Regions from separate parts of the Pseudarthrobacter sp. H2 genome, predicted to be linked through region 3. Evidence: riboswitches for the same ligand, from Rfam matches in the RefSeq annotation. Region 3 holds a riboswitch; each other region holds the start of a gene.
What was found. A riboswitch is a leader RNA that binds a small molecule or an ion and turns the genes downstream of it on or off. The one in region 3 is predicted to bind thiamine pyrophosphate.
Positions count from the first base shown of each region.

Region 1: another riboswitch for thiamine pyrophosphate. It lies ahead of thiO (glycine oxidase ThiO); the one in region 3 lies ahead of thiC (phosphomethylpyrimidine synthase ThiC).
Region 2: another riboswitch for thiamine pyrophosphate. It lies ahead of ACQCSZ_RS25090 (3-oxoacyl-ACP reductase); the one in region 3 lies ahead of thiC (phosphomethylpyrimidine synthase ThiC).

Region 1 is NZ_CP189594.1:743,749-753,860, reverse strand. It holds gene hemE (uroporphyrinogen decarboxylase) at 1-822, opposite strand, end outside; gene ACQCSZ_RS03610 (glutamyl-tRNA reductase) at 980-2,350, shown strand; gene moeB (molybdopterin-synthase adenylyltransferase MoeB) at 2,420-3,619, opposite strand; gene ACQCSZ_RS03600 (TetR/AcrR family transcriptional regulator) at 3,705-4,373, shown strand; gene ACQCSZ_RS03595 (DUF3107 domain-containing protein) at 4,436-4,660, shown strand; gene ACQCSZ_RS03590 (hypothetical protein) at 4,722-5,024, shown strand; gene ACQCSZ_RS03585 (4a-hydroxytetrahydrobiopterin dehydratase) at 5,067-5,753, opposite strand; gene ACQCSZ_RS03580 (thiazole synthase) at 5,840-6,667, opposite strand; gene thiS (sulfur carrier protein ThiS) at 6,673-6,909, opposite strand; gene thiO (glycine oxidase ThiO) at 6,906-8,261, opposite strand; TPP riboswitch at 8,255-8,387, opposite strand; gene thiE (thiamine phosphate synthase) at 8,414-9,112, shown strand; gene ACQCSZ_RS03560 (ferritin-like fold-containing protein) at 9,162-9,833, opposite strand; gene ACQCSZ_RS03555 (RNB domain-containing ribonuclease) at 9,875-10,112, shown strand, end outside.
Region 2 is NZ_CP189595.1:137,708-147,819, reverse strand. It holds gene pdxS (pyridoxal 5'-phosphate synthase lyase subunit PdxS) at 1-622, shown strand, start outside; gene ACQCSZ_RS25120 (helix-turn-helix domain-containing protein) at 963-2,441, shown strand; partial or broken gene ACQCSZ_RS25115 (transposase) at 2,745-2,903, shown strand; gene ACQCSZ_RS25110 (IS4 family transposase) at 3,028-4,386, shown strand; partial or broken gene ACQCSZ_RS25105 (IS3 family transposase) at 4,399-4,804, shown strand; partial or broken gene ACQCSZ_RS25100 (IS630 family transposase) at 4,831-5,920, shown strand; gene ACQCSZ_RS25095 (relaxase/mobilization nuclease domain-containing protein) at 6,089-6,379, shown strand; TPP riboswitch at 6,667-6,770, shown strand; gene ACQCSZ_RS25090 (3-oxoacyl-ACP reductase) at 6,827-7,591, shown strand; gene ACQCSZ_RS25085 (LLM class flavin-dependent oxidoreductase) at 7,603-8,919, shown strand; gene ACQCSZ_RS25080 (ABC transporter ATP-binding protein) at 9,090-9,917, opposite strand; gene ACQCSZ_RS25075 (ABC transporter permease) at 9,910-10,112, opposite strand, start outside.
Region 3 is NZ_CP189594.1:1,272,680-1,282,791, forward strand. It holds gene ACQCSZ_RS05890 (alpha/beta fold hydrolase) at 43-777, shown strand; gene thiC (phosphomethylpyrimidine synthase ThiC) at 876-2,681, opposite strand; TPP riboswitch at 2,700-2,807, opposite strand; gene ACQCSZ_RS05900 (amidohydrolase family protein) at 2,884-3,972, shown strand; gene ACQCSZ_RS05905 (VOC family protein) at 4,049-4,924, shown strand; gene ACQCSZ_RS05910 (hypothetical protein) at 5,097-5,537, shown strand; gene rpsP (30S ribosomal protein S16) at 5,734-6,147, shown strand; gene ACQCSZ_RS05920 (RNA-binding protein) at 6,149-6,391, shown strand; gene rimM (ribosome maturation factor RimM) at 6,504-7,073, shown strand; gene trmD (tRNA (guanosine(37)-N1)-methyltransferase TrmD) at 7,074-7,907, shown strand; gene rplS (50S ribosomal protein L19) at 8,161-8,520, shown strand; gene lepB (signal peptidase I) at 8,618-9,307, shown strand; gene lepB (signal peptidase I) at 9,308-10,112, shown strand, end outside.

The DNA of each region.
Region 1 (10,112 bases), 530 kb from region 3:
CCGGACATGGTCCAGGGCGCGGGAGGATGCGGGGGCAACAAAGCGCTCGTAGTCGGCCAGCCCCAGCGATCCGGCCCAGGAGTCGAAGAGCTGGGCGGCGGAGGCGCCGGCTTCCAGCTGCGCCCGGAGGAACATGCCGGAGGCGTCGGCCGCCCAGTTCGCCAGGGCGGTCCAGGTTTCGGGGTCGGCGTGCATCATGGTGCGCGGGCCGAGGTGGTCGCGGGAGGGCTTGCCTTCCACCATGTAGGCCGCGAGGGTGAAGGGTGCGCCCGCGAAGCCGATCAGCGGGGTGCTGCCCAGCTGGGCCACGGTGAGCCGGACGGCTTCCCGGATCGGCTCCAGTGCTTCCCAGGTCAGTTGCGGGAGGGCGGCGACGTCGGCGGCCGTGCGGACGGGCTTGTCCAGGACCGGGCCCACACCGGGGACAATGTCCACGCCGACGCCGGCCAGCTTGAGCGGGATCACGATGTCGGAGAAGAAGATGGCGGCGTCGACGTCGTGGCGGCGTACCGGCTGGAGGGTGATCTCGGAGGCCAGCTCGGGGCGCAGGCAGGATTCCAGCATGCCCACGCCTTCGCGCACCTTGAGGTATTCGGGCAGCGAGCGGCCGGCCTGCCGCATGAACCAGACGGGGCGGCGGGAGGGCTTGCCGCCGCGGTAGGCGGTGATCAGCGGGGAGCCGGCGGTGCGGCCGTCCATCAGCGGATGTCCGGCGTCGAGCGTTCCAGGTGCCGTGCCGTTACTTGCCGTGCCGTTACTTGCCGTGCCGGCAGGTGTGCCGTTGAGTGCCGTGCCGTTCATTGCCGCCGCGCTAGGAGTCATGCCTTCGATTGTGCCCAAAACCGGGCCTAAAAGATAACGACAGCCTGTCAGCGGGCCACCGCGGGCGCCGGTATGACGGGAATCACCGATGGTCGTGCGCCGTCCCACGCCGGATAGTTGTTCTACACGGCGGCGAAAAAGCTATGATGGTCCTGCTGTGGTTCTTTTCTCATTGGTGGCTACACACGCCGACATCGACCTCGAGACCGTTGCTCAACTGAGCACCGGCGCTTCAGAGCTCGCCACATCCGCCCTCGCCGGATCGCCGGCAGTGGCGGGTGCGATTGTGCTTGCCACCTGCAACCGCTTCGAGATTTACGGTGAAGCCCCCCATCCCGGCGACGTCGACGCTGCCCGCGCGGCCCTTATCGCCCGGATCAGCGGGGCCAGCGGCCTCAACGACCAGCTCGTCTCCAGCTCCTTCAGCACCCGTACAGGTCCGGAGGTCAGCCGGCATCTTTTCTCGGTCAGTTCCGGGCTGGATTCCGCCGTCGTCGGGGAACGCGAAATCGCCGGACAGGTCCGCCGGGCCCTGATCACCGCCCAGGCTGAAGGCACGGCAAGTTCGGGGCTGGTGCGGCTGTTCCAGGCGGCCTCCAAGACCGCCAAGGATGTCGGCGCGCAGACGGCGCTCGGCGCCCGCGGCCTGTCGGTCGTGTCCGTTGCCCTCGACCTCGCCACCGACCTGTCCGAGGACCCGAACTGGTCCACCAAGAAAGCCGTCGTCTTCGGCACCGGCGCCTATGCCGGGGCCACGATGGCGCTGCTGCGCGAGCGCGGCTGCGCGGATGTCTCCGTTTACTCCTCCTCCGGGCGCGCGGCCGGCTTCGTCGCCACCCGCGGGGGCACGGCCCTGGACAGCGACACCCTTCCCGCCGCCGTCGCCGCGGCCGACATCATGATCGGCTGCAGCGGCTCGGACACGCGCGTCGAAGCGGCCGAGCTCGCCCGGGTCCGGGCCGGATCACCGCAGCCGCTGATCGCCATCGATCTGGCCCTCACCCATGACTTCGACCCGGCGGTCGGCGAGCTCGACGGCGTGGAGCTGCTGACGCTTGAGTCCGTCCGGCTCGCGGCCCCCCAGGAACAGACCGAGTCGCTGTCGCAGGCCAGCACCATCGTTGCCGGGGCTGCCAGCGCCTTCGAGCAGGAACGCGAGGCACGGTCCGTGGATTCCGCGATCGTCGCGCTGCGCCGCCACACCATGAATGTGCTCGATACCGAGATGGAGAAGGTGCGCGCCCGCCATGGCTGCACCGCGGCAGCCGAGGAAGTGGAATTCGCCCTCCGCCGGATGGTCAAGCAGCTGCTGCACATCCCCACCGTCCGGGCCCGCGAACTCGCCGCCAGCGGGCAGCAGGACGACTACGTCGCCGCCCTCGAGGCCCTGTACGGCATCACGGTGGACCAGCCGGCAGCAGCGCCCGCGTCCCCGCCTGCGGCGGCCGGGGCGGAGTGCCCGGCCGGGCATGGCGCCGGCAACGAATCCCCCGGCACCGAAGCCCAAGACCAGCGCCACACCGCCTAACCGCAACGCGGGGTCAGATACGGCCCATCCCCTACCCCGGGATGGGCCGTATCTGACCCCGCGTTGCCTTTAGTAGACGGGCTTCCCGGGCTCCACATCCCGGACCCAGGCGAGGATTCCGCCGTCGAGGTGGCTGACGCGTTCGTAGCCGGCCGCACGGGCGGCGGCCAGCACGGCGGCCGACCGCGTGCCGGCCTTGCAGTGGAAGACGATGTCCGTGTCCTGCGGCAACTCGCCCCAGGCCTCCCCGGCAAGGATCCTGCCCTGCGGGATCAGCACGGCCCCGTCGATCCGCACAATCTCGTATTCCCCGCTCTCGCGCACGTCCACGAGCTGGAAGTCCTTGAGCCCTGCCTTGCGGGACGCCAGCATGGTGGCCAGCTGCGTGGCCGTGACGGTGTGCTCGGTCCCGGCCTCGGCCGGGGGTGCGATCCCGCAGAAGGCCTCGTAGTCGGTGAGTGCCGTGACCCGTTCCGCCGCCGGATCCCGCGCCACCTTGATCTCGCGCCAGGTGCCGCCGAGGGCGTCGTAGAGCGCCACCCGGCCGAGCAGGGAACGCCCGACGCCGGTGATCAGCTTGACGGCCTCCGTCACCATCAGCGCTCCGACGGCGGCGCACAGCATGCCGAACACTCCCCCCTCCCCGCACGAGGGCACGGATCCGGCGGGGGGCGCCTCCGGGTAGAGGTCCCGGTACGTGGGCCCGTGCTGCTCCCAGAAGACACTGACCTGCCCGTCGAAGCGGAAGATCGAGCCCCAGACGTAGGGCTTGCCGAGGATCGCGGCGGCGTCGTTCACGAGGTACCGGGTGGCGAAGTTGTCGGCGCCGTCCAGGATGAGGTCGTAGTCCGCGAAGAGCTCGAGGGCGTTGGAGGCGTCGAGGCGGACGTTGTGAAGGCGGACGTCCACGAGCGGGTTCAGGGCCGCAATTCCGTCTCGGGCGGACTCGATCTTGGGCCGGCCGACGTCCGCGACGCCGTGGATCACCTGGCGCTGGAGGTTGCTCAGTTCCACGTCGTCGTCGTCGACAATGCCGAGGGTGCCGACGCCCGCGGCGGCCAGGTACAGCAGCGCGGGAGAACCCAGCCCGCCGGCCCCGATCACGAGGACCCTGGCGTTCTTGAGGCGGCGCTGTCCGATCGCCCCGATCTCGGGAATGATCAGGTGCCGGGAGTAGCGCTGGACCTCTTCCGGACTCAGGCCGTCGGCCGGTTCCACCAGCGGTCGGGGGGTGGAGGGGGCGGCGTTTGCGGTCAACTTGGAAACCATACTTCAATCTATGCCCGAAGATACCGCCAGGTCATATTACCCACGCGTAAAGTATGTACAAACAGCAAGGGAAAGTAGGCCGACAGTGATTCATCAGGCTCCGGTGGGGGGGGACAGTGCCGCAAAGGTACCGTCCGGGGCGGCACGGAACGGCGGGCAGCGCTCTGCGCGGCTCCCCCGCGACGAACGGCGGGCACAACTGCTGGCGGCTGCGCATGAAGTCTTTGTCGCCAATGGCTACCACGGGGCCGCCATGGATGAAATAGCGGACACCGCGCATGTGAGCAAACCCGTGCTGTACCAGCATTTTCCGTCCAAGCGCGAGCTGTACCTGGCCCTGCTGGACAGCCACCTGAGCAAGCTCACCGGGCTCCTGCTCGGCGCCCTGAATTCCACCACGGACAATGACCAGCGCGTCCAGGCCGTCATGCGCGCCTATTACCGGTTCATCGCCAGCGACGACCAGGCCCACCGCCTCGTGTTCGAATCGGACCTGATCAATGACGAAGATGTGAGCGCGCGGCTGGAGGCTTTCAACAAGACCTTCGCCGACGCCGTCGCCGGCGTCATCGCCGAAGACACCAGGCTGCCCGAGCTCGAAGCCCAGTTGCTGGGCCGAGCCCTGGCCGGGATGGCGCAGGTCAGCGCACGGTACTGGCTGGAAACCGACGGGAACCTTGACCTCGATGTGGCCAGTGACCTGATCTATCGTTTAGCTTGGCGCGGAATCTCCCGCTTCCCCAAGGAGACCTAGACTACAAATAGACATGACCCTTTGATATTTAATTGGACTTTGATTGGCTGGGAGGCCTTGCTGTGGAAGTAAAGATCGGCATTCAGAACATCGGCCGCGAAATTGTGCTGGAATCGGCGCAGGACGCGGACGCCGTGGCCAAGGTGGTCGGAGAGGCCATCTCCAAGGGAGCCGAACTCCGCCTGACGGATGAAAAGGGCCGCCTGGTCATCATTCCCGCCAACGCGCTGGGCTACGTTGAAATCGGTGCCGAAGAGGCCCGCCGCGTCGGCTTCGGCGCCCTCTAGCCCGCCCCGTGCCCGCAGCAGCTGTCCAGGCAACTGTCCCTACGAAACTAAGGTGTCCTGAATGCTTTCCCTGATTGTGGTCGCCATGGTGACCGTCGCCGCGGGTTTCGTGGTCTGGGCCAATGACAAGCGGCACGCCAAATACGGCATCTCCGTGCCGGCCGGCATCGCCGTCACCGTCGGGATGCTGAGCTGGATCATCTTCATGGCGGCCGGGCTCGGCTACCAGCCGGGCCTGACCTGGATCCCGTGGATCCTGCCCGTCGTCCTGGGTGCCGCCGCCGCCGTGGCGGCAGTCCTGTACCTGGGCCGGCACCGCACCCGCCGGGACACGTCCCGGCTCACCGCCATCCTGCGGCTCTAACCGGCCCAGGCGGCGTTGGCGGTCCCGCTGTTATCCCTCCTGCTATCCCTCCTGCTTTCCCTGCGGGACGGCGGGCCCGTGGCCTTCCTCGGTGCACAGGCACAGCCGGTTCCCCTGCGCATCCGTGACCACCACCCAGTCGGGTGCGTGGTCGCGGTTCATTAAGGCTCCCGTGGCTGCCGTTTTGTCGAGCACGGGACCGGATTCGGTCTGGCTCCGGTGGATGTCCAGGTGGAGCCGGTTGGCGTTGGGCGTGTCGGTTTCCTGGAACCAGAGCGAAGGTCCGCGCCCGTAGGGGTCCGCGAGGTCGCCCGACCTGCCCTTGCGGTAGCCGAGGGCCACCCGCCAGACCTCGGAGACCGCCCCCGGGTCCTCCGAATCGATGCCCACTTCCACGGTCCGGTACAGCCCGGGTTCCGCGGTGGCGGCGACGGCGGCGGCCGCCGCGCTGGCCGCCGTCGCCGCCTTTACGTCCCGCGGCGTCACCTCGGTGCCGGCGTCGTGGGAGCTGTAGCGGAGAAAGACCCGGGTGTAGCGCCAGTCCAGGTCCGGGTGGTGGTTCTGCTCTTCGGCCAGGCGCCCGACGGCGGCGATCAGCTCGAGCGCCGCGGCCGGCGTGGGCGCCTTGTACACGGTCACCAGCCCGCCGAGACGGTACCGCCAGTCCGGCAGGCCCGCCAGGGCTTCAGCGACCTGGGGTCCGGTGAGGATGTCGTCCGTGGCTGCCATTGCGGGCTCCCTGCTCGTCGATGGGCTCTTGGGTGATGCGGCTGGCTGACCGGCAGGACCGGCTGCAAACCCAGGAGCGGCCGGACTCAGAGGAATTCGGCCCGGCCTTCCATGGCGGAGGACGCCAGGGCATGCTCGCGGCGCGGAATCCTGCCGGCCGCTTTCGCCAGCCTACCGGCGATGACCGCGTGTTTGAAGGCCTCCCCCATCAGCGCCGGATGCTGCGCCCGGGTCACGGCCGTGGCCAGCAGCACGGCGTCGCAGCCGAGCTCCATCGCCAGGGCGGCGTCCGAGGCCGTGCCGATTCCGGCGTCGAGGACCACCGGCACCGACGCCCGCGAGACGATCAGCGCGATGTTGTGCGGGTTCAGGATGCCCAGGCCGGTGCCGATCGGCGCGCCCAGCGGCATCACCGCGGTGGCGCCGAGGTTTTCCAGCCGCAGGGCCAGCACCGGGTCATCGTTGGTGTAGGCGAAGACCTTGAAGCCGCGGCCCACGAGCTGCTCGGTGGCATCCAGGAGCTCCACGGCGTCCGGCAGCAGGGTGTGCTCATCGGCGATGACTTCCAGCTTGACCCAGTCCGTTTCGAGGGCTTCACGGGCCAGCTCGGCGGTCAGCACGGCGTCCCTGGCGGTGAAGCAGCCCGCGGTGTTGGGCAGCACCCTGATGTTGTGGTCCACGAGCAACTGGAACAGCGAGCCCGTTTCCGCGGGCGAGTAGCGGCGCATGGCCACCGTGGTCAGTTCGGTTCCGGACGCGAGGAGGGCCGCGCCCAGCCCGTCCAGGCTCGGCGCCCCTCCGGTGCCCATGATCAGGCGCGATCCCAGCCGGACGCCGTCGACGATGAACGGATCGGGATCGGCAATGGCGGGGTTCAGCTGAATGGCCGCTGCTGCGGGTGCGGTGTTTTTCATGCCGTTCATCCTCCCTGTACTGCCGTGACCAGTTCGACGTCGTCGCCCTCGGCGAGCGCGGTGCCGTGCCACTGGCTGCGGGGCACCACCTCGGCGTTGCGGGCCACGGCGACGCCGAGCTTCCGGCCGTCGGCGGACCGGCCGTCCGGCGCAAGCATCCGGCCGGTGAGCTGGCTGACCAGCGTGCTGACGGAGGCGCCGTCGGCGACGGCGTGCTCCGCCCCGTTCAATGTGATGTTCATACTGCTTCCTTGCTGCGTTCGGTTTCCTGGGGGTGGTCGGTTTCCTGGGGGTGGTCGGTTTCCTGGCTGTGGTGGTCCGGTCCGGGGAGGTGGGAGAAACGGTCCGGCCGGAAACCGGCCCAGCGCGGGTCGGCCATGCCGTCCAGCAGCTGCCGGCAGATGGCCGCGGCGGCGGGGGTGAGCAGGACGCCGTGCCGGAAGAATCCGGTGGCGATGATCAGGCCCGGGATCTGCTCCCCGGCCCCGTTTCCGGCGGCGGGGAGCGCCACGCGGCCCAGCAGCGGCGCGTTGTCGGGCGTGCCCGGGCGGGCCCGGGCCGTGGCCTCGAGCAGTTCCAGCTCGGCCACCGCGGGCAGCAGCTGCTGGGCATCCCGGAGCAGCTGGTAGACGCCGCCGGCGGAGACCGCCGAAGGGTCCGAGGGAGCGTCTTCGCGCTGGGTCGCCCCGATCACCACGGTGCCATCCTGCCGCGGGACGATGTACACCGGAACGCCGCGGACCAGCCCGCGCAGGGTTGACGTGAGCAGCGGCTGCAGGTGGCCCGGCACGCGCAGCCGGAGGATGTCCCCGTAGACCGGCCGCAGCGGCAGCGTGAGCCCCGCCGGCAGGCCGCCGAGACCGGCGGCACCGAGCCCGTTCGCCACGATGGTCTCCTTCGCGCGGACGGTGCCGCCGCCGGCGAGGCTGACCCCGGCCACCCGTCCGTCCTCCCACAGCAGGGCGGCGGCGCGGCGCGCAACGGCACGGCTCCGGCTCTGGGTTCCCAGCAGGGCCGCCATCCGGGCGAGCAGCCGGCGCGGGTCCACCTGGTGGTCCGCCGGAATGTCGAAGGCGCAGGAAATCCCCGGGCTCAGCAGCGGCTCCCGGCCGCGCGCCTCCCGCACGGTCAGGGGCTCCACCGCGAGGCCGGCGGCCAGCTGGACGGCCCGGAGGTCCGCGAGCGCCCGGCGGTCCGCGGCGTCGGCCCCGACGGCGAGGGTCGGCGTCGTGAGGTAACCGGTTCCGGCATCGAGTTCAGTGTCCAGTCCCCTGTCCAGCCCCGCGGCGAAGGCCGGCCACAGGCGGGAGGATTCGATCATGAGCTCCAGGAGTGCTTCCTCCTGGTAGTGCAGTTCGCTGACCGGGGCGAGCATGCCGGCGGCGGCCCAGCTGGCGCCGCTGCCGGGGGCGTCGTCGATCAGGGCGACGGAGCGTCCCGACCGGATTGCCTCCCAGGCGATGCCGTGGCCGATCACCCCGCCGCCGATTACCGCGGCGTCGTAACAAACGCCGGACGTTGCGTCATCAGCCGCAGCGTCTTCACGCACGGTCGTATCACGCAGTGCCTTATCACGAAGTGATGGTGTGCCCATGCAGGATTCCTTCCCTACGCCGGTACTAGCCGGATCAGGTCAAGCGGTCGGCTCAACGCCCTCTCAGCCCGCCTGTGCCGAACGCCAGTGGCGTACCGGCCGCAGCGGGCTCCCGCGGTATGGGCCCAGTTTAGGGGAACTAGGCTGGTGTCATGAGCAAGGATGCCCTCCACACCACCGCCCGCCTGTACCTGTGCACCGACGCCCGCAAGGACCGCGGCGACTTCGAGGACTTCCTCGACGCCGCCTTCGCTGGCGGAGTCGATATCATTCAGCTGCGCGACAAGACCCTGGAAGCGGCCGAGGAACTCGAACTCCTCGAGATCCTGCACGCCGCCGCCCGCCGCCACGGGCGGCTGTGGGCAGTCAATGACCGGGCGGACATCGCCTCGCTGTCGGCGGCACCGGTGTTCCACATCGGCCAGAAGGACCTCCCGCTGGCGGCGGCGCGGACCTTCCTCGGCAAGGACACCGTGATCGGGCTGTCCACGCACAGCCCGGAACAGGTCGACGCCGCCATCGCGGCCTCGCCGGGCCGCAGCGGACTGGACTATTTCTGCGTGGGACCCGTCTGGGCCACCCCGACCAAGCCGGGGCGCTCCGCCGTCGGGCTCGACCTGGTGCGGCACGCCGCGCAGGCCCTCCGGACCACCCGCGCCGGGGCGGCCGGCAAGGACATGGTGCCGTGGTTTGCGATCGGCGGGATCGACCTCGGAAATGTCGAGCAGGTGCTCGAGGCCGGCGCGCGGAGGATCGTCGTGGTGCGGGCCATCACCGACGCCGATGATCCCGCCGACGCCGCACGCGCCCTGCTCAGCGCCCTCGACGCCGCCGACGCCGCGGACGCCTGAGCGGCAGCGGGGTCAACGGGGCAACGGGACTAACACGACAGCAGCCGGCTCAGCCGGTCAGTCCCAGTTGCGTCATCCGGCGCGAGTGGCTGGCCACGAGTCCGGCCGTCATTTCGCCGGCCGGTTCCCCGGACCGGCCCTCGTCCGCTCCCGTCAGGCCGGCGGGGAACGCGTGCTCAAAGCTCACCCGCTGGGCCTGCGTGAGGGCCTCGCCCAGCAGGCGCCTGGCCCACAGCGACAGCCGTGAGGCCAGCCGCGGGTCGGCCGCCAGGGCGGTCCTGAGGAGTTCCCGCAGGACCGCCGTGGACTCGTCGTCCGAGTGGATCCGCTCCACCAGCTCCCGCGTTCCGGCGTCGGCATGGCGGGCGACGGCGCGGTAGAAATCGGCGGACACCGTGTCGATCACGTAGGCCTTCATCAGCGATTCGTACCAGTCCGCCGGGCGCGTGCGCTCGTGGAAATGGTCCACGGCGGGCTGGAACGGCAGCATCGCCGCCTCGGCGTCGAGACCCATTTCCTCGAGCCTGGCGCGGAGCAGTTCATAGTGCTGGAATTCGATGACGGCGATGCCGGCCAGCACCGCGCGGTCGTGCAGGGTGGGCGAATAGCGGGCGTCGGATGAGAGCCGTTCGAAGGCCGAAAGCTCCCCATAGGCCATCACGCCGAGCAGATCCCTGAGGAAGCTGTTGTAGCGGGCAGGATCGGCCGGGGATGTGCTCATGATCCAAGACTAATGGCGCAAATCGGGCTAATCTGATTTTCGTGTCCCACCATCGTCTGACCCCCAGCGTCTACCAGCAACAGAACCAACTTTCCGCGGCGCTGCGCGCGCTGCGCACCACGCTGGAACTGCCGGGACCGTTCCCCGAGGATGTGCTCCGGGAGGCCGAGGAGGCCGTGGCCGGGCACAAACTGCCGGAGCTGGACCTGACGCGGATCGAGTTTGTGACCATCGATCCGGCCGGCTCCACGGACCTGGACCAGGCCCTGTTCATCGGCC
Region 2 (10,112 bases), on a different replicon from region 3:
CGAGGCCCAGGTCCTGCAGTCCCTCGGCGTGGACTACATCGACGAGTCCGAGGTCCTGACCCCGGCCGACTACACCAACCACATCGACAAGTGGAACTTCACCGTCCCGTTCGTCTGCGGCGCCACCAACCTCGGTGAGGCCCTGCGCCGCATCAACGAGGGCGCGGCCATGATCCGTTCCAAGGGCGAGGCCGGCACCGGGGACGTCTCCAACGCCACCACCCACATGCGCCAGATCCGCGCCGAAATCCTCAAGCTGGCCGGCATGGCCGAGGACGAACTGTACGTCGCCGCCAAGGAACTGCAGGCCCCGTACGAACTGGTCAAGGAAGTTGCCGCCACCGGCAAGCTCCCGGTGGTGCTCTTCACCGCCGGCGGGATCGCCACCCCGGCCGACGCCGCGATGATGATGCAGCTCGGCGCCGACGGTGTCTTCGTCGGCTCCGGCATCTTCAAGTCCGGCAACCCGGCCCAGCGCGCGGCCGCCGTCGTGAAGGCGACCACCTTCTTCGACGACCCGGACGTCATCGCGAAGGCCTCCCGCGGACTGGGCGAAGCCATGGTCGGCATCAACGTAGACGAGATCCCGCAGCCGCACCGCCTCGCCGAACGCGGCTGGTGACGGTGAAGCCGAAGGCCTTCGAGGAGCCGCCGAATGTGCCACGTATGGAACCTGGCAAATGGTGCCGTATGGACTCGGCGTCCAAGTTAGGTTGGAGGGCAGATATCTCGGGCAGCGGGCCATCGCCGGTTGCACGCCTGATGGATCTGTCCTGCACTCGGGGCAATGGAGGGTAGACGCCTTTTCCAATGGGACGACGCCGTCATCATCCAACTTAGCTGATCAACACCCGCGCGCAGCCGTGGTCAAAATCAGGCATTGAGGCGATATGCCTCCAGAGACACCACGCCACACCGGCCTTCGACCCGTTAGATTCTCGATGCTTATACCAGATGAACAGATGCCCGCTTCGAGCTGGAACCGCAAAGCCGTAGCCCCGCCATCGCCCCCTGCAGTGGACCTCATCAGCCTTGGCCGCCGGGTCCGGCACCTGCGGAAAGCGGCAGGGATGACACTCAATAACCTGAGTGCCGCCGTCGGGACCGCGCCGAGCCAGCTGAGCCTGATCGAGAACGGCAAACGCGAGGCCAAACTCGGCCTGCTCCAGCAGCTCGCCGCGGCGCTCGGCGTCAGGATCGACCAACTGCTCGGGGCCGAGCCGCCCAACCGGCGCGCGGCACTGGAGATTGAGCTGGAACGGTACCAGCGCAGCCCCCTCTACGAGTCCCTCAAGCTGCCGAAAATCCGCATCAGTTCGCGGTTGCCGATGGATGTTTTGGAGTCGATGGTGGGGCTGCAGCACGAGCTGGAGCGCAAGCTCAATGAGCAGGTGGCGACGCCGGAGGAGGCCCGACGCGCGAATGCCGAATTGCGCGCCATGATGCGCGAGCGGAACAACTACTTCCCGGAGTACGAGGCCGAGGCACATAAGGTCCTCGCCTCCGTGGGGCACACCAGCGGTCCGCTTTCCCATCACGTTATTGCCGACATCGCCGGGCACCTGGGTTTCAGCCTTCACCACGTGGGTGACCTGCCGCATTCCACCCGTTCGGTGACCGATCTTAAGAACCGCCGAATTTACCTCACGCAGAACGCGCGCAGCGACCACGACCCCCGTTCGGTGCTCCTGCAGGCCCTGGGCCACTACGTCCTGGGCCACCAGACGCCCAGCAACTACGCGGATTTCTTGCTGCAGCGCGTGGCCACGAACTACTTCGCAGCAGCCCTCATGCTGCCGGAACAGGCCGCCGTGGAGTTCCTGCAGAAGGCCAAACAAGCCAAGGAAATCGCTGTGGAGGACATCAGGGACGCCTTCGCCGTGTCCTACGAAACCGCCGCGCACCGCTTCACCAACCTCGCTACGGAACACCTGGACCTCCGCACGCATTTCCAGAAGACCCACCAGAGCGGCATTATCTACAAGGCCTACGAAAACGACGGCGTGACGTTCCCCCAGGACCACACCGGAGCCATCGAGGGCCAGCCCTCCTGCAAAAACTGGACGTCACGGGTGGTGTTCGACGTGCCGGACAAGTTCAGCGCCTACAACCAGTACACCGACACACCCGCCGGAACCTACTGGTGCACGGCCCGGACCGAGCGCTCCGCCAACGGCGAGTTTTCGCTGTCCGTGGGAGTCCCCTACGCGCAGGTCAAGTGGTTCCGCGGCCGGGACACCATTGAGCGGTCCAAATCCACCTGCCCGGACGAGAACTGCTGCAGGCGGCCCCCGGCCTCGCTGACGTCCGAATGGGCCGGCAACGCCTGGCCTTCCGCGCGCACCCACTCCCACCTGCTCGCCGCCATGCCGCCAGGGGCGTTCCCCGGTGTGGACGAAACCGAGGTCTACTCCTTCCTGCAGGTTCAAGCGAATCGCTGAGACACCGCGACGATGGAGCCCCGGCATCAGAGCCGGAAGGACAAGCGATCATCCTATTGCTGGACGGGAGTGGACAACGCGCGGCTGTGAACTCTGCGGGCTGGTTGCTCTGGCAGGGAGCAGTGCCCCGGACACAGCGACGCCGCCACGACTTCCGGCAGAGTACATTGGACCCTTTTTCGGGATCTGCCCCGGCCCGTCAGTCATCACCTCAAGAACGAGTGGTGCTTCCGCTGAGCTGCCGCGGAGTTCTCGGACAGTGGGCCCTCCTAAAATGGGGGTCTACTGAAAGTAGAGATCAGCATGACCACAGCACGCCGGCGTTTCACCCAAGAGTTCAAAGACGAGTTGTGCCGTGAGGTGATCAATACGTCCAAACCCATCAAGGATGTTGCCACCGCATACGGCGTCGGCCCCGAGACCCTCCGCAACTGGCTGAACAAATACCGCGAGGCTAACGGCAATGCCGTTTGGTTAGGGGGTGCGGTGTGATGTCAAACCGGCGCGGTTCCCGGAAATAGGAGTGCAGCCCTTGTAGAAGTAGTTCTGTCCGCCAAGACCGAGCTACATCACAACAAGGGCTGCAATGCATGATTCTGTCATCAATCACGCGCCCGGGGTATTCGCTCCCGGGCATCTGGGCGAGCTGACCCGGGTCGTTCCGTTCGAGATGGTCGATGCGGCCCTGACTGCCACTGGCCGGACGCAGCACCGGCTCCGGCTCCTGCCTTCACGGGTCGTGGTGTACCTCCTCCTGGCAGGTGTTCTGTTTGCCGGCCAAGGGTGGCGGCAAGTGTTCTCACGCCTTACTGCTGGACTTCCCGGCCCTGTGGTGAGGCCATCGGGTGCGGCGATCACTGAGGCGATGCGCCGGGTCGGAGCAGCACCATTGCGTGAACTGTTCGATCTGCTCAAAGGGCCAGCGGTCACCAGCGCCAGGCAGACGGTGCAGTTCGCAGGCCGTCTGGTGGTCGCGATCGATGGCACCCAGATCCCGGTCGCCGATACTGACGCGAACCGGGTGATGTTCCCCAAACCCCGTGGCGGCCCGAACGGGGAAGCGGGATACCCCATGATCCGGCTGGTCGCACTCGTCGCTTCCGGTACCCGATCGGTGATCGAGGCCGTGTTCGGCAGTGACAGGACCGGGGAACTCAGCTACGCATCCCAGGTCGCGGCCGCGCTACGACCGGGGATGCTGCTGCTCGGAGACCGGAACTTCGCCACCTACAAGTTCTTCACCACCGTCACCGGGACCGGGGCCGGGTTCCTGATCCGCGGCAAGAGCGGAACCGGCGCGATGAAACTCCCCGCCACAACCCGCCTCCATGACGGCTCGTACCTCTCGAACGCCGGCGGCGTGCCGGTCCGGGTCATCGACGCGGAAGTGACGGTCAGGACCGAAGCGGCCACCCGCACCGGCGAATACCGGCTGATCACCACACTGCTGGACCCGCGGGAGGCGCCAGCACAACAGCTGGTGAGGCTCTACCACGAAAGGTGGGAGATCGAGACCGCCTATTGCGAACTGAAATCCACGATCCTGGGCGGGCGGGTGCTCCGAGGCCGGTATCCCGCGGCAGTCACCCAGGAAGTCTGGGCGCTGCTGACGGTCTACCAGGTGCTCCGCACCGCGATGGCAGACGCGATCCTGGACCGGCCCGATATCGATCCCGACCGGGCTTCGTTCACCACCGCGCTCCGGGCCGCCCGCGACCAGATCATTCAGGCCGCAGGGATCATCACCCACAGCACAGTCGACCTTGTCGGCCGCATCGGGACAGCGATCCTGGCCGAACTCCTGCCCGCCCGCCGCACCCGGACCCGGCCCCGCGTGATTAAACGCGCGATCTCCAAATACCGCGCCAAAGGACGCGACATCGACCGGCACACCTATCCCGCGACACTCACCACGAGAATCTTGACCCCCGACCCCAACAGCTAACCAAACGGCATTGAGGCTAACGGGGGCACCGAGACGGACCTGACGTTGCCGGAACGGGCCCGCCTGAAGGAGCTCGAGAGGGAAAATCAGGAGCTGCGAGCGGAGACTCTGTTCCTGAAAAAAGCAGCCGCTTACTTCGCGTGGGAGCAGCGGCAGTGAGCAAGTACGAATACATCGACTCCCAAAGACGGAGCCCGCCAACCTGAATTCGGTTGTGAAGATGTGCCGCTGGCGGGGCGTCTCAACCTCCGGTTTCTATCACTGGCTGACGCGCCCGCAATCGGCGACTGCCACCCGCCGGAAGGCCCTGATAGCGCGGATCCAGCACTATTTCGAGGAGTCCGAAGGCACCTACGGGTATCGCCGGATCCACGCGGACCTCGCGGCGACTATCGAGTGGTGTGTCTCCAAAATAGTTTGTGAGTTTCCTGTTTAACTTGGGTTATGTCTAATCCCGCTCCGCCTCTGGCGTTGACCGATGGTCAGCGTGCCGTACTGGAGGTGCTGTCGAAGTCGCAGACGGCGTCCCATCGTGAGGTGCAGCGGGCACAGGTCTTGTTGATGGCCGCGGAGGGGCTGGCCACCGAGTCGATCGCGAAGGTAGCGGGGACGAGTCCGGGGACGGTGAGGTCGTGGCGTGCCCGGTTCGAGGAGGAGGGCCTGGCGAAGCTGGGGAAGGTCCGTGCCGGGCGGGGCCGAAAGCCGGTGATTCCGCAGTCAAGGATCGATGAGATCGTTGACTTGGCGCGGAACTCGAAGCCGGAAGGGCATACGCACTGGTCGGTGCGGACCATGGCTGCCAGGTCCGGGGTGTCTCCGGCGCAGGTGCAGCGGATCTGGGCGGCGCGCGGGCTGAAGCCGCACCGGGTGGAGGCGTTCAAGCTTTCCACCGATCCGAGGTTTGAGGAGAAACTCATCGACGTGGTGGGCCTGTATCTGAACCCGCCGGAGCAGGCGATCGTGTTGTGCATGGATGAGAAGTCCTCGATCCAGGCGCTGGACCGGACCCAGCCGTCGCAGCCGATGAAGAAGGGCCGGTGCGAAACGATGACCCACGGCTCCTTGCGCAACGGGCACCACGACCCTGTTCGCCGCCCTGGACGTTGCCACCGGCAAGGTGATCGGATCCTGCCTGCCCAAACACCGCCACAGCGAGTTCCTGAGGTTCCTCAAAACGGTTGAGAAGGAAATCCCGGACGGACTGGCCGTGCACCTGATCCTGGACAACTACGCCACCCACAAACACGCCAACGTGCGGGCCTGGCTGGACAAACATCCCCGGTTCCACCTGCATTTCACCCCGACGTCCTCATCCTGGCTGAACCTGGTCGAGCGGTGGTTCCGCGAGCTCACGGACAAGGCCCTGCGGCGCGGCGCCTTCCACTCCGTACCGGATCTGATCGCGGCGATCGAGGGCTACCTCGCCGCCCACAACGATGAGCCCAAGCCCCTCGTCTGGACCGCGACCGCCGACTCAATCCTCGAAAAGGTCGTCCGCGGCCGCGTCGCACTCCAAGCCGTCAAGCAAAACTGAGACAGACCACTAGGACGGCTCCGCCGACGTCCCGGCGACCCGCGCAGGACTCGGGCGCCCGGACCCCCAATCGCTCGCATAGCTCACTCCGTCGACAATGGGAGCCCGCGGCCTCAACTTCCCCGCAGTAAGGGCACCAAAACGGGCGTTTTGGTGCCCTTAGCCAAAATGTCCCTTGCAGGACAGCAGTTCTACGACACGGACGTCGACGGCGGGCACGTCTTCCACTGCTCCCTGGGCCTGGCCGCCCAGGAAGGCTGGCTCGCCGACCAGCAATGGGCGGCCATCGCGAATGATTTCATGCAGAACTTCATGCAGAACATGGACTTCGCCGAGGACGGCGGAAAGGCCCCGGCCTGGTGGGTTGCAGTGCGCCACGGACTGAGCAGGAACGGCAACGACCACCTTCACATCGTGGCCAGCATGGTCCGTGACGACGGCACCAAATGGAACGGCTGAAAGAGCAAATACATGTCCCAACAGGTGGGGTACCAGGCTCTGACGCTTCCGACGCTACCCGCCTCTGAGGTGCGCTGTATGTTGATGCGGTTATTGGAGGTGTCTATTTTGGGGTTTTCAGGGCCGGCCGGTCCACCGGGGGAGACCGGTGCCCGCAGGTACGGGAGGTCCGGTGGTCGCGCCGCGGTGTCCGGCACGGGAGCCGTTTGGGAAACAGTTCGGGCAGGACACGGCGGCAGCACGGTTAGGTGCGGGCGCTGGTTTGGCCGGGGGCGGGTATACTCGCTCCCAGTGACACGGGGTGCCGGGCGGCTTGATTGGCCCGGCTGAGATGACACCCGTTGAACCTGATCTAGTTGACACTAGCGAAGGGATGTCCTGCAACGGTTCGCACGGTCCTGGCGCCCGGATCGCATCCTTTCGCCTTATCCGAAGGTGAAGAAACTGATGGAACTGGCAGAACAAATCGTTCTTGTGACCGGCGGCGGACGGGGCCTGGGCAGCAGTATTGTGCAGGCGTTCGCGGCCCGGGGGGCGCGGGTGGTAATCAATTACCGCCGCAGCGCCGAAGCCGCCGGGGAACTGGCCGCCGGTTATGGCCCCGAGCACGCTGTTGCCCTGCAGGCTGACGTCACCGACGCCGGTCAGGTGTCGGTGATGCTGGAGCAGGCCCGGTCCCATTTCGGTTCCGCCGTCACCACTGTGGTCAATAATGCGCTGGCCGATTTCTCGTTTAACGGGGATGCCCGCTCCGGTGCCGGGGATATTTCATGGGCGGAGTTCGAGGCACAGTTCGCCGGCAGTGTCCGGGGGGCTTTGAACACGACCCAGCAGGCTTTGGAGGGGATGCGCGGCCACGGGTTTGGGCGCATCATCAACGTTGGGACCAATCTGTTCCAGAACCCGGTGGTCCCGTACCACGACTACACCGCGGCCAAGGCCGCCCTGGTGTCATTGACCCGCACTATGGCCAAGGATCTGGGGCAGCACAATATTGCCGTGAACATGGTCTCCGGCGGCCTGCTGCGCACCACCGATGCCAGCGCCGCAACCCCGGAGGAGGTCTTTGACTACATTGCCGCTTCGACCCCCCTGGGTAAGGTCACCACCCCGGCCGAGTTCGCCGATGCCATCTTGTTTTTCGCCTCGCCTTGGGCGCGGTCGGTTACCGGGCAGAACCTGGTGGTCGACGGCGGACTGGTCATGGACTAGGCGGCCTGTCGATGAACGGGAAACGGCAACTGCATTTGAACGCTTTCCTGCTGGGAGCCGGCCACCACGGTGCTGCCTGGCGGCGGGCCGGATCGCCGCTGGAGCAGCTCGGAGAGATCGGTTATTATGAGCGGCTCGCACAAAGCGCCGAACGCGGCCTGTTCGATGCCGTGTTCTTCGCCGACGGGCAGTCCGCCGGTGACGTCGGCGCCGGTCCGAGATGGTTTCTGGAACCGTTGACCGCGCTGGCGGCCATGGCCCGGGCAACGGAGAACATCGGGCTTATCAGCACCGTCTCGGCCACCTTTTATTCCCCTTTTCATGCCGCCCGGTTGCTCGCCTCCCTGGATCACATCAGTGCCGGGCGTATCGGGGCGAACGTGGTCACGTCCATGTTCGATGCTGAAGCCCGCAACCACGGGCTGGAAGCGATGCCCGACCACGGGCAGCGCTACGGCCGCGCTGCAGAGTTCATTGAGGTAGCGCTGGGGTTGTGGGACTCATGGGCTGATGATGCGATGGTTCGGGACAGGGCCGGGTTCTATGCCGATCCGGCCCTGGTCCGGCCGTTGCATCATGAGGGGGGCCACTTCCGGGTGGAGGGGCCCTTGAATGTGCCCCGGGGCCCGCAGGGACGCCCCGTGCTGTTCCAGGCCGGTGCTTCCGGGGCCGGCCGGGACCTTGCCGCCCGGTACGCGGAAGGGATTTACGCCGTGGCCTACGATCTTCCCAGCGCCCAGGCCTACTATGCGGATATGAAACAGCGGATCGCTGCTGCCGGGCGTAATCCGGAGAAGGTAGCGATCATGCCCGGATTGGTGACGTATGTGGGCTCCACCGCGGCCGAAGCCCGGGCCAAACAGGACCGGACGGATGCGCTGCTGCCCACCGCAGAATCCCTGACACGGCTGGGCACGTTCGTGCAGCAGGACTGTACCGGCTGGGAACTGGACGCCCCCGTGCCGTCCCTGCCACCGGCGGCAGAATTTACTGGGCCGCAGGGCCGTTATGCCACCATATTGCGCATTATTGAAACCGAACGTCCCACCGTGCGGCAGTTGCTGGGGCGCCTGGCCGCAGGCGGGGGCCACTGCACCATGGTCGGCACGCCGGAGCAGATCGCTGATCAGATGGAGCTCTGGTTCCGCTCCGGCGGCGCTGACGGGTTCAACCTGATGCCCCCGCTGCTGCCCGATTCCCTGGACGAGTTCGTCGATGACGTCATCCCCGTCCTCCAGCGCCGGGGACTCTTCCGCACCCGCTACACCGCCTCGACGCTGCGCGGGCATCTGGGGCTGGACCGCCCGGCTGTTGGCGCCCCTGCGTAAGAGCGCCACTACGGCAGGGCGGCGGTTCCGATCATCCAATACCGTCCGGGACAGGGTTGCCACAAGCTGGCTTTGTCCCTCGTGAAGACACCGGGCTCCATGCGGGCGTATTGGATAGCCTTCCGTCAGGAACGTCCTTCCTCCCTGGAGTCCCCTCGGGCTTTGTGCTTTCAGGCCCGAGGCCTTCCGTGGGCAGCATCCGTGGTGTCGTTGGGGTTGCCGGGGCGGTGAAGGGTTTCGAGGAGTTGGAGTTCGTAGTGGGCGAACCGGGCCGAAGCCATCGTCGAGAGCTGACGTGGCCTGGGCAGGTCGATGCGGAGGTTTAGGCGCACGGAGGCGGGCCGGGGGCTGAGTACGACGACCCGGTCGGCCAGGTAGATCGCTTCACGGATGTCGTGGGTGATCAGGACCGCGGTCCAGGAGTTGTGGGACCAGACATCTTGAAGCCACGCCTGCATGTCGGTGCGGGTGAGGGAATCGAGGGCACCGAAGGGCTCATCCAGTAACAGGACGTCACGGTCCTGGACCACTGTGCGCAGCAGGGCGGCCCTTTGCCGCATGCCTCCGGAGAGCTCAAAGGGATGCGAGTTCTCAAAACCGGACAGCCCGAAGGCCGGGAAGAGGCTGGCGGCACGTGCCCGCGCGGTCTTTTTGCTTCCACCGCGGACTTCCAGGCCCAGGGCGGTGTTCTGGAGGATGGTGCGCCAGGGAAAGAGGAGGTCTTTTTGCGGCATGTAGGCGAAGTGTTCACGTTCCCCGGTGACGGCGCGCCCATCGATGAGGATTTCGCCGCCGCGGGGTTTTTCTAGGCCGGCCATGATGTTGAACAGGGTGCTCTTTCCGCATCCGCTGGGACCGATGATGGCAACGAATTCTCCTTGTTGTGCGGAGAAGTCGACGTCCTCGATGACGTGCCGGGATTCTCCGCGCCCGAGATCGAAGGATTTGGTAATTGCACGTACTTCGACCCTGGGTGCCGCAGCGGTGGTTTCAGACATGGCGGTTCCTGCGTTCCTTGGAGTGCCAGGGGATGATCAGCCGCTCGGCGGCGTAGGTCAGCAGGAACAGGCCCACACTAAGGAAGGCGGTGACTGCGACTGCTGCCAGTACGAGGTCGGTGCGGAACGAGTTTTTCATCGTGGCCATGTAGATACCCAACCCGTCCCGGGCCCCGATGTACTCGGCGAAAATGG
Region 3 (10,112 bases):
GTCGGCGGCCCTGTTCGCGGACCCGTGCCATAAGGTTAGAGCATGTTCAAGCAGCGCGTAGTCTTCGTCCACGGGGAAGGCCGCTTCGGTGCCGCCGCGTGGCCAAAGCAGCACGGGATGGCACTCAACTACGACGCGCTGTTCCTGCGCCGGCACGGCTTTGACGCCGTCGCCGAACCGCTCGAATCCGACTTCGCAGCCGACGCCGCGATCGTGCTCGGCGCGCTGGCCGACGACGGCCGCGGCGCCGCCGGCGGACACGTCGTCGCCCATTCGCACGGGGCGATCGCCGCGATGATGGCCGCCGTCGAACGGCCCGACCTCGTGCAGTCCCTCACCCTGGTGGAGCCGGCCTGCCTCTCGCTCACCGCCGAACTGCCGGCCACGGCGGCGCACCGGGCCATCCTGCAGCCGCTCTTCGACATCCGCCACGAGCTTGGGGACGAGGATTTCCAGCGCGAGTATGTCCGGCGGGCCTTCCCCGCGGGCGCGCCCGGGACCGCGACACCGGAAGCCCGCCGGGAGGCCCGGCGCCTCCGCCTGCAGGCCCCGGGCTGGGAGGCGCCCCTGCAGATCGTGCCGGGAGTCCCCACCCTGGTCCTGACCGGCGGCTGGGAACCCCTGTACGAGGAAATCGCCGGCTACCTGCGCGAGACCGGGGCCCTGCACCGCATCGCGGCGGGAGGGCACCGGCCCCAGGATTCGGCCGAAGGCGACCACTTTGTCCGCTCCTTCATTGCCGGGGTCAGCCGGCTCCAGCACGCCCAGGCGTCCTGAACCCGCCGCTCCTGAACCCGCCGCCCCAACTGGGTCGCAGTTGATGCCGTTATGGGCGCCCATAACGGCATCTGCTGCGATCCAGTTGGGCGGGTCCGCTAGCGCTGCGCCGGAAGCTGCAGCTCCGGCAGATAGACCTTGCCGCCCGCGGCCAGGAACTCCTGGCTCTTTTCCAGCATCCCTGCCGCCATCTCGGCGAGCGCTTCCTGGGCCTCTGCCGAGCCGTATTCGTCACGGATGTCCTGGCTGATCCGCATCGAACAGAACTTCGGGCCGCACATCGAGCAGAAGTGCGCCGTCTTGGCCGGCTCCGCCGGGAGCGTCTCATCATGGAAGGCCTCGGCCGTCACCGGGTCAAGGGACAGCGCGAACTGGTCGCGCCAGCGGAACTCGAAGCGGGCCTTGGACAGGGCATCGTCACGCTCATGGGCGCCCGGATGTCCCTTCGCCAGGTCGGCGGCGTGGGCGGCGATCTTGTAGGTGATCACGCCCGTCTTGACGTCGTCCTTGTTCGGCAGCCCGAGGTGCTCCTTGGGCGTGACGTAGCAGAGCATCGCCGTGCCGTAGCGGGCGATCTCGGTGGCGCCGATCGCCGAGGTGATGTGGTCATAGCCGGGGGCGATATCGGTCACGAGGGGCCCGAGGGTGTAGAACGGGGCGCCCTTGCAGAGCTCCTGCTGGCGCTCCACGTTTTCACGGACGAGGTGGAACGGGACATGGCCGGGCCCTTCCACCATGACCTGGACGTCGAACTCCCAGGCCCGCTGCGTGAGCTCGGCAAGGGTGTCCAGCTCGGCGAACTGCGCGGCGTCGTTGGCATCGGCCGTCGCACCGGGCCGCAGCCCGTCCCCGAGGGAGAACGCGACGTCGTACTTGGCGAAGATTTCGCACAGCTCGTCGAAGTGGGTGTAGAGGAAGTTTTCCTGGTGGTGTGCCAGGCACCAGCCGGCCATGATGGCACCGCCGCGGGAGACGATTCCGGTGACCCGCTTGGCCGTCAGCGGCACGTAGCGGAGGAGCACGCCGGCGTGGACGGTCATGTAGTCCACGCCCTGCTCGCACTGCTCGATCACGGTGTCCCGGTAGATTTCCCAGGTGAGGGCGTTCGCGTCGCCGTTGACTTTTTCCAGCGCCTGGTAGATCGGCACGGTGCCGATCGGGACGGGCGCATTGCGGATGAGCCACTCGCGGGTGGTGTGGATGTCATCACCCGTGGACAGGTCCATGACGGTGTCCGCGCCCCACTGTGTGGCCCACTGCAGCTTGTCGACTTCTTCCGCGATGGAGCTGGTGACCGCCGAGTTGCCGATGTTGGCGTTGATCTTCACGAGGAAGGCCTTGCCGATGATCATCGGCTCGGATTCGGGATGGTTGATGTTGTTGGGGATGATGGCCCGGCCGGCCGCGACTTCGCTGCGGACCAGCTCCACGTCGCAGTTCTCGCGTAAGGCCACGAACCGCATCTCCGGGGTGATGACGCCGTCCCGGGCGTAGCGCATCTGGGTCACCGTCCTGCCGTCGACGGCGCGGCGGGGCACCGGCCGCGCCCCGCGCCACTCGGCGGATGCCGCGCCGCGGCGCACGGCCGACCTGCCGTCGTCGAGCAGGTTCCGTTCCCGGCCGCTGTACGGTTCGGTATCTCCCCGGGCCTCAATCCAGGCCTCCCGGAACGGCTCAAGCCCCAGTACGGGATCGCTGCCGGGGCCTGCCGTCCGGTAGATCTGGAACGGCTCGTTCTGCTGTCCGTTCGGGGACGGCTCCAAGGCAATCTCGGTCACCGGAACGCGGATCCCCGTTGCATCGTCAGAGATGTACGCCAGCGAGTGTGACTTCAAAGACTGGGTTTCTTCCCTGCCGGACGCACTGCGGGCTTCTTCTTGGGCCGGCCCGTTCTGGACAGGCATCAGCTGTGTTTCTTGCGTATTCACGGAATACTCACTTCCTTCGCCGGCATTACCCGGACAGGTTCAACGGTCGCAGGCCGCGTCAGCCCGATCTCAGCCCCTGCAGGGGCACCCGTGTGGTCGTAGACGAAGCTACCACAGGCAGCGGAGCCACTCCGGGTATGACGGCGCGCCGGCCGCCGGGCCGATTAGGCTTTAAGGCATGAGCAGGATCATTGAATTCAGCGGCCCGGTCCTCACCAGCGCCGAGCGGGAGCACCGCGGCCTGTGGTCCGTCGACGGCGTGCTGACCTTCCACCGTCCCGCCGCGGCGCCGGACCTCGTACTGGACGGCTGGGTGATTCCCGGGCTGGTCGACGCGCACTGCCACATCGGGCTCGGCCCCGGCGGGGACGTCCCGGAGCACGTCGTGGAGGAGCAGGCCGCCACGGACCGCGACGCCGGCACACTGCTCGTGCGCGACGCCGGGGCCGTGCATGACACCCGCTGGCTGCAGCAGCGCACGGACCTGCCGCGCATCATCCGCTCCGGCCGCCACATCGCCAGGACCGGGCGCTACCTCCGCGGCTTCGCCGTCGAGGTGGAGCCGGAGAACCTCGTCGAGGCCGTGCGCAAGCAGGCGCTCGCCGGCGACGGCTGGGTCAAGCTCGTGGGCGACTGGATCGACCGCGGCGCCGGGGACCTGGCACCGTCCTTCCCCGCCGCCGTGCTCAAGGACGCCGTCCGGGCCGCCCACGATGAAGGCGCCCGCGTGACGGCGCACTGCTTCGCCGAAGACACCCTCGATGACATGCTCGACGCCGGGATCGACTGCATCGAGCACGGCACCGGCCTGCTGCCGCGGCACCTGCCGCGTTTCGTGGAGCAGGGTGTGCCGATCGTCCCCACGCTGATCAACATCGCCACCTTCCCGGACATCGCCGCGCAGGCCGCCGCGAAGTTCCCCCGCTACGCCGCGCACATGCGTGCCCTCTGGGAGCGCCGGAGCGAACGGATCCTGGAGGCCTTCGAGGCCGGCGTGTCCATCTACGCCGGGACGGACGCCGGCAGCGTGATCAGGCACGGACGGATTGCCGATGAAATCCAGGCCCTGCACGCCGCGGGCCTCCCGGCACGGGCTGCCCTCGACGCCGGCGCCTGGGCAGCACGCGCCTGGCTCGGGGCCGACGCCATCGCCGAAGGCGCCAGCGCCGACGTCCTGGTCTGCGCCGAGGACCCCCGGGCCCGGCTCGAAACCCTCGGCGAACTCAGGCACATCGTGTTGAGGGGAGAACTCCTCCACCAGGAATAAATTGAAGCTTCAAGTAATTTAACAGTATGACAAGGTCATCGACAGTCGGTGGCCACTGAACCCCGGAGCGTTCAAAATGACTGCTGAAGCCACCACCCAGGACCTGCTTCCCGCCGCACTCACCATGGGCACCGTGATGCTCAAGGCCGGCGACATGAAGCTCATGACGGACTACTACCAGCGCGCCCTCGGCCTGGACATCGTCGCCGAGCAGGACGGCGGCCTGTACCTCGGCCGCAAGCAGAAGCCGCTGGTCCACCTTGCCCCCGCACCCGGGCTGCCCGTCCCGGCCCGCGGCGAGGCAGGCCTCTTCCACACGGCCTTTCTCTTCGATGACCAGCCCGCCCTGGCCGCCACCGTGGCCACCGCGGCGCAGTACGCGCCGCAGTCCTTCACCGGCAGCGCCGACCACCTCGTCAGCGAAGCCTTCTACTTCAACGACCCCGAGGGCAACGGCATCGAACTGTACTGGGACCGGCCCCGCGAGGCCTGGTCCTGGGAGGGCAGGAACGTCGTGATGGACAGCCTGGCCCTGCCGCCCCAGCGCTTCCTGCAGCAGTTCCTCACCGAAGAGTCCGTCTCCGGACAGCGCGGGACCGCCGCCGGCATCGGGCACGTCCACCTGCAGGTGGGCGACGTCGCCTCGGCGCATGACTTCTACGTCGGCACCCTGGGCTTCGAGAAGACCGCCGGCTGGCACGGCCAGGCGCTGTTCGTCTCCGCCGGCGGCTACCACCACCACATGGCCATGAACGTCTGGAACAGCCGCGGCGCCGGCCCCCGGCGCGACACCCTGGGCCTGGGCGAAGTGCTGATCGAGGTACCGTCCGGGGACGACGTCGGAGCGCTCGCCGACCGCCTCAAGGTCGCCGGCGTCCAGTCGCACCACACCGGGGCCGAGCTGCGCTTCGAGGACCCGTGGCGCAACCGCATCCGCGTCGCCGTCCGCTGACGCTGACTGCGCCGTCGTCCGCTCACGCGGGCCGGCTGGGTTAGGCTGGCAACCGGACCGCCGGCCGCACCTCTGACTCCGGTCGCGAGGGCGGCGGCGCCCGCCGGCCGGGCCCCTCCGCCGGCAACGCGGCGTCAGAACCGACAGAACCGACAGAATAAGGATCCCTCCCATGGGCTACACCGAAGTCTTTGTGTCCACCCACAATGAAGCCCTCAAGCGGGCCGCGGCCCTCGACGGCGGTGCGGCGCTTGCGCCGGGAGCCGTCCGGATCCCGGATATCAGCGACTACGAGATTGAACGCCTCGGCGACCTTGCCGGGGCCGCCGTGCACGCCTCCGGGGCCGACTATGAGCTGGCCCTGGTGGATGTGACCAGCGACTCGCTGCTCGGGGTTCCGCACGCCATGGTCCGGGCCCTTGCCGAGCTGCTCAGCTACGAAACCGAAGGCGAGGGCAACGTCTTGGACGACGTGGCGGCGGCCTGGGCCGCCGAGGAGGACATGCCCTTCGGTGCCGACCAGGCCATAAACTATGTCCGCGAGCTCGCCGGACTCGCCGCCGGCATCGACCCGGCCACGAAGTCCGAACTCTACGTCTGGACAGCTGCCTGACAGGCTGAATCGGGCGCTGCCCACGTGTCAAGTCGAAATCCCGCCGTCGATCTGGCACAATGAACACGTACTTGATCTGCGTGGCCCCTCTCTCCGCGTCCGGATCTTGTCCTTTTAGAACCCCCTAGTACGGCCCGCCCCACGGGTGCAGAACGCCGGGCTCGACCCCGTTTCAGAAACAGGAGTGACCACAAAAGTGGCCGTAAAGATTCGCCTTAAGCGCTTCGGCAAGATGCGCGCACCGTACTACCGCATCGTCGTCATGGACGCACGTTCCAAGCGTGACGGCCGTGCCATCGAAGAGATCGGCAAGTACCACCCGACCGAAGAGCCCTCGTACATCGAGGTCGACACGGACCGTGCCCAGTACTGGCTCGGCGTCGGCGCACAGCCGTCCGAGCAGGTTGCCGCGATCCTCAAGATCACCGGTGACTGGCAGAAGTTCAAGGGTCTCCCCGGCCAGGAGGGCACCTTGAAGACCAAGGCCCCCAAGGCTGCCTTCGTTACCCCGGAAAAGGGTTCCGTGATCATCCCGGAAGCCATCACCAAGAAGGCCAAGAAGGACGACGCTTCCGCTGAAGCCGCAGCAGAGACCACCGAGGCCGAGTAAATTGCTGGCAGAAGCGCTCGAACACCTCGTCCGCGGGATCGTGGACGCCCCTGAGGATGTCAAGGTCAGTGCGAAGAACAACCGCCGCGGGGATACCCTCGAGGTGCGCGTTCACCAGGACGACCTCGGACGGGTGATCGGCCGCCAGGGCCGCACCGCACGCGCACTGCGCACTGTGGTGGCTGCACTGGCGGACGGCGAGCCGGTCAGGGTCGACGTCGTCGACACCGACCGCCGCCGGTAGCGCGTCCAGCAATACTTGCTTTGAGTCCGGCCCCTCCACCAGATAATGGTGGAGGGGCCGGACTGTTTTCCCCGCAGAACCCCAGAACCACCAACCCCGAACAGAGGAACAGATGCAGCTTCAGGTGGCACGAATCGGCAAGCCCCACGGCATCCGCGGCGAAGTGACCGTCCAGGTGCTCACCGACGCCCCCGGCGACCGCTTCGTCCCGGGCACCCGGTTCGTGGTGGAGCCCGCCTCGGCCGGGCCGCTCACCATCCTCGGCGCCCGCTGGAACAAGGACATCCTGCTCCTGGCCTTCGAGGAGATCGAGACCCGCAACGAGGCGGAAACCCTCCGCGGCGCCAAGCTGTTCATCGAGACCGAAGAACTCGACGAGGACGACGACGATGAGGGCTGGTACGAGCACGAGCTCGTCGGCCTGGACGTCAGGGTCGGCGGCAAGGTGGTCGGCAAGGTCTCCGGGCTGAACACCCTGAAGGTCCAGGACCTGCTGGTGGTGACCTCGACGGACGGCAAGGAAATCCTGATCCCGTTCGTGGAGCAGATCGTCCCCGAGGTCAACGTGGCCGAGAAGTTCATCCTCGTGACCCCGCCGCCCGGTCTCTTCGAGGTCAACGCCGAAGAAGCCGCCGAAGAGGCTGCTGCCACGCCTGACGCCGAAGCCGGGGACAACGCCTAGATGAGGATCGACGTCGTCAGCATCTTCCCGGAGTACCTGGCGCCCCTGGAACTGTCCCTGATCGGGAAGGCCCGCCAGGACGGGCTGCTGGACCTGAGGGTCCATGACCTCCGCGACTTCACCACGGACCGGCACCGCACCGTGGATGACACCCCCTACGGCGGCGGCGCCGGCATGGTCATGAAGCCCGAGCCCTGGGCGCAGGCGCTGGCCGCCGTAGCTGACGTGTCCGCCGAACGGCCGGCTGCCGCCGGGTCGGCGGAGGCCCCCAGGCCGGTCCTGATCGTCCCGTCGCCGGCGGGGGAGCGGTTCACCCAGGCCGCCGCCCAGGAACTGGCGGCGGAGGACCGGCTGGTCTTCGCCTGCGGCCGGTACGAGGGCATCGACGAACGCGTGATGGAATGGGCGCAGGAGCACTTCACCGTGCGCCCCATGAGCCTGGGGGACTATGTCCTGAACGGCGGCGAAGTGGCCGTGCTGGCCATGGTGGAGGCGGTCGGGCGGCTGCTCCCGGGCGTCGTCGGGAATCCCGAATCCCTGGTGGAGGAGTCCCATTCGGACGGGCTGCTGGAGTACCCCGTGTACACGAAGCCCTCCAGCTGGCGGGACCGCGACGTCCCGGCCGTGCTGCTCAGCGGCAACCACGGCAAAATCGCCCAGTGGCGCCGGCACGAGCAGTACCGCCGCACCGCCGAACGCCGGCCCGACCTGTTGGCGGAGTTCGACGCCGGCAAGCTGCCCCGCGCGGACCGGACGGCGTTCGCGGACCTGGGGTACGACGTTGTCGACGGCCGCCTGAGGCGCCGGCCGGACACCGCCGGGGAGCCGAACTAGCCGCCTGCTGACAGCCGGGGCCTGGGGATTGGCTCGAACGCCCCGCGTGTGGCAAAATTAGTCCTTGTGCCTGCTGGGTACGAACCTGCCACAGGGGGATCGTTACCAACAGCCGGGCACCCCGGCCCCGTCAATTCCTGACGGAGCCGGACCACAAAATTTTCGGCGGGATTTTCCGGGCGGCATTTTGCACCCGGGCTTGGCCGCCGTGACCCAACGTGAATGACCCGTGGCGTTCACCAGGAGTGGATCAATGCATATCCTCGATTCCGTAGATGCAGCCTCGCTGCGCACCGACATTCCCGCGTTCCGCGGTGGCGACACCCTCAAGGTTCACGTGAACATCATTGAAGGCAAGAACTCCCGTGTCCAGGTATTCCAGGGCTTCGTCCTGGGCCGCCAGGGTGACGGTCTCCGCGAAACCTTCACCGTCCGCAAGGTTTCCTTCGGCGTCGGCGTGGAGCGTACCTTCCCGGTGCACTCCCCGATCATCGAGAAGATCGAGCTCGTCTCCAAGGGCGACGTGCGCCGCGCCAAGCTGTACTACATGCGCGAACTCCGCGGCAAGGCAGCGAAGATCAAGGAAAAGCGCGACTTCCAGACCGGCAAGTAAGTCCTCGAGACTTCCTCAGCGGATCCACGGACCGTACCTGGTGCGTCAGCTAGTGCGGCGCCGGAGCTATCCGCCACGGCATTACAGGATACGGATCATGGAGCAGACAAGACGCCAGCCCGGGAAACGGGGCTGGCGTCTTGCGTTGCTGGCCCTTGTCCTGGCCGTGGCCATCAGCGGCGTGGTCCGTTCGCTGTGGCTGGACGTCTACTTCATCCCCTCCGCGTCCATGGAGCCGCTGTTCCTCTCGGGGGACCGGATCCTGGTCTCGCGCACCGACTTCCAGACCGGTTTCCACACTGGACAGCTGCGCCGCGGCGACGTCGTGGTGTTCGACGGCCGCGGCTCCTTCGCCCCGCTGAACAGCGGCAAAGGCCCCGTGGTGGACTTCCTCGCCGGGGCAGGGCACTGGTTGGGCCTGGCGGGCAGCGACAGTGTCTACGTCAAGCGTGTCATCGGGCTTCCCGGGGACCGTGTGGCGTGCTGCGACGGCAACGGCGGACTCACAGTGAACGGCCAGCCTGTTGCGGAACCCTATCTCTATGGGGGTGATACCGCCAGCGGGTTGGCGTTCAGCGTGGCCGTTCCGGCGGGCCGGCTCTGGCTGATGGGGGACCACCGCTCCATGTCGGCCGATTCCAGAAGCCTGCTGGGAGCCCCCGGAGGGGGTATGGTGCCCGTAGACCGGGTGATCGGCCGGCCGGTACAGATCATCTGGCCGCTTGATAGATTTGCAGCAGTACCACGGCCCGCCCAGGCCGCGACGACGACGACGAACGGACAGTAGATGCCCGAGACCGGACCCCGGACTCCTGATCCACGGGGGCAAGATCAGCCCCGGGTGACTTCCGCCGCGATCCCCACCGCCGAGCAGCAGCCGAACGGGAAACACGCCCCGGACCACCCGGCTGACCACACGGCTGACCACGCGGCGCCTGCCGCGTCTGCTCCGGCTCCGGACGCTGCAGCTCCGGACGCGGGCGTCCCGCCCGCCGGTCCGGCCCAGGCCGTCGCGTCCTCGAGGCGGGCGCGCAAAGCCCAGGACCGGGCCGGGCGCAGCCCGGTCTTCGTGTGGCTGAAGGAAGTGGCCACCGTGGTGGTGGTCGCGATCGTGCTGTCCTTCCTGATCAAGACCTTCCTGTTCCGGGCCTTCTACATCCCCTCGGAATCGATGGTCGACACCCTGGATGTGAACGACCGCATCTTCGTGAACCTCCTTGTCCCCGAGCCGTTTGCCCTCGAGCATGGCGACGTCGTGGTGTTCAAGGACACGAAGGGCTGGCTGGTCCCCGCCGTCGAAAAGCCGGCGGGGCGCTTCACCTGGGTGCAGGACGGACTGACGTTTGTCGGCCTGCTGCCGGACAACTCGGAGCAGCACCTCGTCAAGCGTGTCATCGGGCTGCCCGGGGACCATGTCGTCTGCTGCGACGCCGGCGGCCGGCTCACCGTCAACGGCACGCCGCTGAGCGAGAAGTACATCAACCTGGCGGAGGTGCCGCAGGCCCGCGACTTCGACGTCGTGGTGCCGGCCGGCAAGGTCTGGGTCATGGGGGACAACCGCAACCATTCGGCCGATTCCCGTTCCCACCTGG